2 regions of the Alteromonas sp. HB246098 genome follow, and region 1 is predicted to be linked to the other one. Evidence: predicted binding sites of a transcription regulator. Region 1 holds the regulator's gene; the other holds the start of a gene.
The links. Region 1 encodes FNR, which switches genes on or off when oxygen is low (the NO sensors DNR and NnrR bind a similar motif). Its sites were predicted from a motif close to TTGATCTAGATCAA; they were not measured.
Positions count from the first base shown of each region.

Region 2: a site for FNR is predicted at 3,212-3,225, ahead of ACYTPF_RS17035 (GbsR/MarR family transcriptional regulator). Genes of this name have one in related genera too.

Region 1 is NZ_JBTZUG010000008.1:89,264-93,824, forward strand. Features, by position in the region: gene ACYTPF_RS16040 (heavy metal translocating P-type ATPase) at 1-1,200, shown strand, start outside; gene ccoS (cbb3-type cytochrome oxidase assembly protein CcoS) at 1,202-1,432, shown strand; gene ACYTPF_RS16050 (sulfite exporter TauE/SafE family protein) at 1,419-2,078, shown strand; gene fnr (fumarate/nitrate reduction transcriptional regulator Fnr) at 2,124-2,864, shown strand; gene uspE (universal stress protein UspE) at 3,157-4,080, shown strand; gene ttcA (tRNA 2-thiocytidine(32) synthetase TtcA) at 4,314-4,561, shown strand, end outside.
Region 2 is NZ_JBTZUG010000009.1:93,422-97,982, reverse strand. Features, by position in the region: gene ACYTPF_RS17045 (cytochrome d ubiquinol oxidase subunit II) at 211-1,218, opposite strand; gene ACYTPF_RS17040 (cytochrome ubiquinol oxidase subunit I) at 1,230-2,603, opposite strand; gene ACYTPF_RS17035 (GbsR/MarR family transcriptional regulator) at 2,615-3,172, opposite strand; gene ACYTPF_RS17030 (tandem-95 repeat protein) at 3,634-4,561, shown strand, end outside.

The sequences.
Region 1 (4,561 bases):
CGATATTTTGTAACTGCGGTACTGCTGATTTCAGCGTTAACCTACACCTTTTGGGCCTATAACGGCAGTGTTGATGCATTTTGGATCACCATTTCGGTGCTAGTAGCAACCTGCCCTTGCGCCTTAGGGTTAGCCACACCATCAGCGCTCACTTGCGCTATGGCGAAATTAAACAGACAAGGCATTTTGCTAAAGCGAGCCGATGCTCTTGAGCAAATAACTGGCATTGACACTATCGCGCTCGACAAAACCGGTACGCTTACACAAGGTAAGTTCACTATATCAAACGCCTGGTATGCTGACGGCGTAGACAGCGACAGCGCGTTTTCCATTGCACGCGCACTTGAATCTCGCTCTGAGCACCCTATTGCTAAAGCCTTTAGCGGGGATAAAGCCTTTAGCGATAATATGGCCTTTAGCGATAATAAGGCCTTTAGCGATAATAAGGCCTTTAGCGATGATAAAACGTCAAACGGCAACACCATACACAAAGTGTCCAATTTTACAGTCACGCCAGGTGGTGGAATTAGCGGTGAAATTAATGACACACTATTTTGCATGGGCTCAGCAGCATTCAGTGTTCACGAATCTCAGCAATCATTTATCGAGGGTTACCCCTCGGCTAATGTGTTTCTTACCGTCAAAGGCCGTATGATGGCGGCTTTTGAAGTTCGTGACTCACTGCGTGACGATACCCAAGAAACCCTCGATATATTGGCAAAAAGTCATACCCTAGCTGTATTAAGCGGCGATACACAGAAAAACGTCGACTCCCTAACGAAACCTTTACCAATTTCCACCGCTAAAGGGGGTCTTACCCCAGAACAGAAATACGAAGCGGTTCAAGCTATGCAGCAATCGGGCACCAAGGTAATGATGATGGGCGATGGTATTAATGACGCGCCAGTGCTTGCTAGTGCCGATGTAGCGATAGCAGTAGGTAATGCGACAGATGTTGCGAAGACTGCTGCCGACGTGATATTGCTAGGCGACCAGCTACTTTCTGTACCAGAGTTAATTAAAACCTCACACCAAGTGAAACAAAAAATAAGACAAAATATTGGTTGGTCGTTAGGTTACAATGTGCTGATCTTACCCTTCGCCGTAACAGGCCTGCTTTCACCGTGGATGGCGGTTGTTGGAATGTCATTAAGCAGTATCATAGTAGTGACAAACTCTACGCGACTTCTGGGCAAATAGTATGAGCATAATTTACGTTTTAATACCAATCGCGATCATCATAGTAGCTGTGGCAATTGTGATATTTTTCTGGGCGGTTAAAACCAATCAGTTTGAAGATTTAGACCGTCAGGGTTACAGTATTTTGTTTGATGATGACCTTCCGCCTGAGGAAAAAAAGCTCGCTGAGCAACGCAAGCAATTTCAGGATAGTAAAGTAGATAAAAGCCAAGAGTCGCATGGAGGGGATTAATTATTTCTCAGCCTTTCTTATCGGCTTAGCTGGCGGTGTTCACTGCGTGGGCATGTGCGGGGGTATAGTGGCAGCGCTAAGAATGGTGTCACCAAAAGGTGCTTCAGCATTACCCTATACCCTAGCCTACAATATAGGACGTATAGCAAGCTACACCATCGCTGGCGCGCTAACTGGGGCGCTTGGAAAAATAGCCGCCGACTACGTGCCCCTTGCCAACTATGCCCTATCTTTGCTTAGCGGCCTTATGCTGTTGTTGCTAGCCTGTTATTTAGGTAAATGGTGGACGGGTTTAACGGTATTGGAAAACGCTGGAAAAGGATTGTTTTCTAAACTGCAGCCATTATCTAAGCGTTTTTTACCGTTCAAAACCCCTTTTAGCGCTATCCCTTATGGGTTTATCTGGGGCTGGTTACCTTGTGGATTAGTGTATTCAACACTTACTTGGTCTTTGGCTGCGGGCAATGCAGTACAAGGCGCCGCCGTGATGTTTTTCTTCGGTTTAGGTACTTTGCCAACGCTACTCGCAGCAAGTGCAGGCAGTCAGTATATTGTTAGTAGTTTTCAAAACAGTCATATTAGACAAATCATCGCAGTAATAATGGCCATATATGCAGCCTATCTTATTCATGGCGCAATCGTTTAAAAATAGGTGTATTATTGTCGTGGGGTCTTTATAAGAGCATGCATTATGAGCAAAGGAAGCCAATTTTCTATTCACTGTCAAAACTGTAGCTTTAGTCACCTGTGTTTACCCGTTGCACTAAACAAAACAGAAATTGAATCTCTTGACGATATAATCGAGCGCAAAAAGCCGCTTCATAAAGGCGATACGCTCATTCAAACTGGCGATAAATTTCGTTCCCTTTTTGCGGTAAGAACGGGTTCTTTTAAGTCATTTGTAACCAACCAAGAAGGTGAAGAGCAAATCACCGGCTTCCACTTCCCGGGTGATATTATTGGTTTTGATGCCCTGCGTGAAAGTAAGCATCAAAGTTACACTTCTGCGCTAGAAACCGCCATGGTGTGTGAACTGCCTTATGACACACTTGATGAAATGTCGGTTCAATTTCCCAAACTACGCCATCAGATCATGAGCTTTATGAGCGCTGAGATAAAACAAGATCACGACATGATCATGCTTTTAAACAAGCGTACTGCTGAAGAGCGTTTGCTGTATTTTATATCACACCTTTCCCAGCGTTTTGAAGAGCGTGGCTTTTCGCACAGAGAGTTTCACCTAACTATGACCCGAAACGAAATCGGCAACTATTTAGGCTTAACGATAGAAACCATTAGCCGTCTATTAAGTCGTTTTCAGAAGGAAAACATTATCAAGGTAGACGGAAAATTGATCTCTATTTTGGATTTTGATCGGTTAAATACCAAGCTAGAGGCGTTAAATGGCCCTAGTGTAGTTTGTAACGGTTAATTTATTCTTCTTTTATCTTAAGCGCGCTACATGCGCGCTTTTTAGTTTTAATCTTTAAAGTTTCACTGTATTCCCTCACTGAGTTACACAATATCCATCCATTGAGCGTGGAAGCTCCCGTAAAATTCAGTGTAGCCTTTTTTGTTTATCAACGAATTATTTACGCCTTGATCCAAAACAACTCACGTTTTTTTAAATGTCGTTTATAGTTAATGTAAATGGTTTTTATAAACTGTTTTGAAAAAATATCGATGTCGACAGCCATACAAAGCTTTGTAGTTGAGGAGACGTTATGATTGAGTGTAAACGAATTCTTGCCGTGGTGGACGCGGAACGCGACAACCAGCCTGCCCTAAGCCGTGCCTATGAACTTGCGTCAAAAACCGGCGCTACGGTTACCGCTATGATGGTGGTATATGATTTGTCTTACGATATGACAACCATGCTTAGCCCCGACGAACGTGAATCAATGCGCGATGCCGTTACAAAAGAACACGCCAAATGGCTATCTGCCCAGCTAAAAGAACAAGGCTTTTCAGAGACCGATATTGTGGTTGAGTGGAACAACCGTGCTTATGAGTCGATTATTTATTACGCCCTTAATAACCAAATCGACTTAGTAGTAAAAGCTACTAAAAAACATGACGACCTTGCCTCAGTGATCTTTACACCTACGGACTGGCACTTAATGCGCAAATGCCCTCGCCCTGTTCTACTCGTGAAAGAACATGATTGGCCAGAAGGCGGTGAAATCATTGCTGCAGTGAACGTAGGGAGCGAAGATGATGAACACGCTGCACTAAACGACAAGCTTACATTAATCGCGAATGACTATGCCTCTTTGCTGAAAGGTAACGTTAATTTAGTCAACAGCTACCCTTCAACACCACTCAACATTGCCATCGAAGTACCGGAGTTTGACCCTGACACGTATCACGATGCGGTAAAAAACCATCATATGAAGGAAATGCGTAGTCACGCACTCAAATACGGTATTCCAGATAATAAATGTGTGGTGAAAGAAGGCTTACCTGAAAAAGTTATCCCACAAGTAGCAAAAACACTCGATGCAGAGTTAGTTGTAATAGGCACAGTGGGACGGGTGGGTATTTCAGCAGCGCTTATTGGCAATACTGCCGAACACGTTATCGATGAACTGAATTGTGACGTATTAGCAATTAAGCCCGATGGATTTGAATCACCGATAACCGTGTAGTTAACGACTTAATTGCGCTTAAATATCAAGACACTTAATGGCGACAAATAGCGAGTCGGCGATGGGCGCTTTTCATAAAAAAACTCGCATTTAGCGGTTAAAATCTGGGGCTTAGCCACATACGCTTTAATCAGTACTTAACGTTTCTCGATAAATTTAACCACACAGCCATAGTCTCGAAAAGGCGCTTTAATGTATAATGGCGCCTTTATCACAAACCAAGCTAGTTAATTATGAGTTTAGGCACAAGCAGTGCTGACGCGCCGACGTTAAACGCCGAGCAAAGTAAGCAAAAGTACAACTTCAACAAACTTCAGAAACGACTTCGTCGCAACGTGGGTAAGGCCATTGGCGATTTCGGTATGATTGAAAACAACGACAAGGTCATGGTGTGTTTATCTGGCGGTAAAGACAGCTATACCATGCTTGATATTCTATTGTTTTTAAGGAAGATTGCGCCTATTCATTTTGATATTGTTGC
Region 2 (4,561 bases), on a different contig from region 1:
TTTTGATCGCAGGTTTTTAAATCGAGTTTCCACGCAGGTTATAGTAGTCGCCGAAAACGCCACAGTTCAGGAAGTAGTTGGAAACAGAAAAAACTCACAGCGTATAAGCGCTAATTATAGCGCTGAATAGAAAGTGAACACCACTGACTATCAGTGATGTTCACTATTGTTTTGAGTAATTGGGATCTGCTGAGATACCACTATTAAATGCTAGTAGTATGAAAGCTTCTCTGATTTACCGGAGAAAATTTTATATACCATGGCCGTATAAGCCAGAATAATAGGTACAACAATAACTACACCTACTAGCAAGAAGCGAAGGGAGTTAGCATCACTGAGGGCATCCATCACCGTCATCTGCCCAGGTATAATAAAGGGGTAGTAGCTAATGCCAAATGCGCTAAAGCAAAGTAAAAATACAAGCAAGGCTATAAAGAACGGAAGCCATTCGCCTTTACCTTGAGCATCAGGCAGCTTTTTAAGCAACACGCCACATAAGGCTAAAAGCGCAAAACATGCTACAGGTATAGCAAAAAGCACATAACCCCAAGGTGCTGATAGCCATAAGTCTCGCACATCATCGTGTAAGGTTAAGTTAGCGATACTTACTGCAGTAATTCCCACAGCCAGTACAACCAAACCTCGGCGTGCCCAATAATACGCTTTTGCTTGAAGCTCTCCTTCGCCTTTAAGTATTAACCAGCATGAGCCAATAAATGCATAGGCTGCGGTTACTCCAAACGCCGCAAGTAGAGCAAAGCCTTGAGCCCAAATATCAGTGCGAAGCCCCGTTACATAAATGCCTAACATGTAACCTTGCGCGAGCGTAGTTAATAGAGAACCGTACTTAAATACCAAATCCCACTTGCGCTTTTTCACTTGCACAACTTTAGCGCGAAAATCAAACGCCACACCGCGCAAAATAAGCCCTAACAACATGAAAGTTGCAGGTAAGTACAGAGTTTGCAGAAACTCGCTATGGGCTTCAGGAAAAGCGATAAGCAGTAATCCTATGGCAAGCACAAGCCAAGTTTCATTGGCATCCCAGTAAGGCCCAATAGAGGCTATCATGTCGTCGCGGAAAGCCTCTGTTCTCGGCGGTATTAATACACCAACACCTAAATCATAGCCGTCTAAAATAGCGTACAGCAATACAGATAAACCAAGTAAGCCGACATAGATGTTTCCAAGCATTTCTGCTGATATATTTTCAAACATGTTTGCTCTCCTTATACCGTGCTTGGGTCAGGTTCAGAGGGTTGCATCTTAGCCTTCGCTACTTCGCGCTCTTCCGTCGTTATTTCCTCGATTTCCACTGCTTTTCGGCACATCAACATAAGCGTTCCCATGTATGCGATTAAAAGCACCGTGTAAATAACAAGGTAAAGCGTGAATGACAGCGCTATATTAGCAGGTGGTAGTTGAGTAACCGCATCAGCGGTTCTTAAGACACCACTCACTAAATAAGGCTGTCGACCTATTTCTGTAACGTACCAGCCAGCGAGCGTTGCTATCCAGCCGCTAAATGCCATGCCCGCAAACGTGCGTTTCAGCCACGCAGGGAATTCTTTCTTGCGAATAAGGTAAAGACTACCCAGCCATGAAACAGCGAGCATCAACATGCCCATGCCCACCATAACCCTAAAACCGAAGAAAACAGGGGCTACAGGTGGGTGCTCTCCCTCAAACTCATTAAGTCCTTTTATCTCTCCTTTGAGTTCATGGGTAAGAATTAAACTTGCACCATAGGGAATGGGAATTTCAAAGTGGTTCTCTTTGCTTTCTTCATCTGGAATAGCAAAAAGCAATAAAGGTGCACCTTCAGTGGTTTCCCATAACCCTTCCATCGCCGCCACTTTTTGAGGTTGATGTTCAAGGGTATTTAAACCGTGCATGTCGCCCGCAAAAATTTGCAAAGGAATTAGCACGGCCGCCGTGTAGGTGGCTGTTTTAAGTGCTAATTTTGGGGCAAGTTTATCGTCACCTTTCAACATTCGGTATGCTGAAAGTCCGGCAATAAGGAAACTAGCCGTTAACCCAGACGCCAACATCATATGAGCAAAGCGATAAGGGAAAGATGGGTTGAAGATGATTTCTTTCCAGTTGGTGGCATAAACCACACCATCGATTACTTCAAAACCTTGTGGCGTTTGCATCCAGCTATTAAGCGCTAGTATCCAAAATGCAGACGTTGTGGTGCCAAGAGCGACAATAAGAGTAGATGCCGTGTGCAGCCAGTTAGGAACTCGGCGTATACCAAATAGCATGATCCCCAAGAACGTGGCTTCTAAGAAAAATGCGGTAAGTACTTCATAGCCTAGAAGGGGGCCTGCTACGTTGCCAACTTTTTCCATAAACCCTGGCCAGTTGGTGCCAAACTGAAATGACATAGTAACGCCGCTTACTACACCTAATGCGAAGCTTAGAGCGAAAACACGTACCCAAAAGCGATACATGCGCATCCACACAGGGTGACCTGAAATGTTAGAGCGCAGCTTAAAATAAAATAGAAACCAGCCCATCGCCATGGTGATGGTTGGAAACAAAATATGGAAACTAATATTTAACGCAAATTGTAAACGAGACAGCAAGAATGCATCCACAGAGAGCCCCCTTAGTTAACGCTGTTTTTCCCCAGAAGTAGCTTGTCCTTAAGCTCAAGCATACGGCCCACGCCAGAACCTAACTTCATCAACGTGTTTAACTTTTCAGGCCCAAGATTCTGAAGCTCTTCAGACCATGCCGTAATTGATTCGAGTAAATCATGAATTTCGTTCAGTTTATGTTGAGCATTCGCCTCCTTTTCATTTGCAGGTGCATCGAGAAGTAAATCCCGAAGCAGGCTCATGGTTGGGTCTATTTCACGCTTTCGGCGCTCTTCAAATACTCTGTTCGCCAGTGTCCAGATATCACCCGCGGGAATGAAGAACTCTTTTCTCTCGCCGGGAACATGGTGTTGTTTAACAAGGCGCCATGACTGTAGCTCTTTTAAGCCCATGCTAGTGTTGCCTCTGGATATATTGAGCGCATCGGCAACTTCTTGTGCCGAAATGGGCTCTTCGTTTAACACAATAAGAGCAAGAATTTGCCCAACTGTTCGATTGAAGCCCCAGCGACTTCCCATTTCGCCAAAGTGCATAACCGCAGATGTTATTAAAGGCGTCATTTTCATTCTTATTTTCCAGAAGTTTCAGAAATTACTGAAAGTTTATTGTCAAAGGTCAATAAATACAAGTGTTATTCATGTTATGAGCCGCATAAAACAAAAATTTAATGTTTATAGAAATACTTAATTACACCAAAATTTTTATCAAAAAAGCGCTCAAAGGCAACATCGGGCGGGCGATTGAGAATTTAAATAGGGAGTTACCCCTAGAGCCTTTCCTTATCCTTATGTCTAGTTTTCTTACTAGATCTATCGTTGTATCGTCCGCGCTTCATAACGCTAACTTATTAATAAACAACAAATATTAGCTATTGTTTATTTATTTTTAATATTTGATTTGTTGGCGAAATCGAAATCCTTGAACTAACGTTCAAAGTCTTGTCGAGAGCTTTTTAAAAAAGTTTTCTCAATTAAAGATTATGGAAGAGAGCTATCTCTCTAATAAATATACGCGCTAAAGGAAAGACATGATCCGCACATTGTCCAAAGCCATTATCGGTACTTCATTACTTCTAGGTGCATTACAAACTGCACAAGCAGCAACCCCTGTTATCACCAACACAGCGCCGCAAAGTGCTTTTATTGGAGAGTCATTCTGTTACGACATACCACTAACTAACTCAGGTACCACTGGCTATGGTCCTTATTTGCGTGTTATTCATGATGCCGACTTAACCTTCAATGGTGCGACATTCATAGGAAGCAATAGTGATACCGTTAATGTCGGCACATTCGACCCCATTGCGAACAACAATGAACTTGAAGATCCTATCATCGCTCAAACCGTTAGCGGAACGCAGGGGTACAGTTTTTCAACGGTAGACATACCGGTGGGCTCGGTTGTAACCAATGGCCCTGATCTAACTACAAATGTTTGTTTCACTATCGACAGCAATGCAACGCCAGCGGAAGCGTTTGCTATAGAGGTAACGCCTGTTTATGAATTTGGTGACACAGCAACAGGTGATAACGGCCCAATAGTAGGAACAACGCAAAGTGCGTCGGTTGAGGCTGCCCTCTACCAAGTAACTACGCAAAGCTCTGCTGCGGAAAACGAACTTGCTGCGGGTCCAAGCTTTTCAGCAACCGTTACCCATACAGTAGATGTTGCAAATGGTCCTACGATAGACAACTTACAGTTCACAGATGTTTTAGACAATGGTGTTCAGTACAGCGCGCAGGCTACGATAACTGGTGGAACTGGGTGCGCTATAGATAGCGAACCTTCTACGACCAGTACTGGTGGTACTTTAGATGTTTCATGTGCTTCTGCTACGGGAACAAGTAGCGAAAATGATGTGCGCGTTAGCTACCCCATGCATTTTACTAACGTCCTGAATGCGCAGCAGTGTAGTACGTCAAGTATTGTTCACCCGTTAGATTTTAATGCCAGTT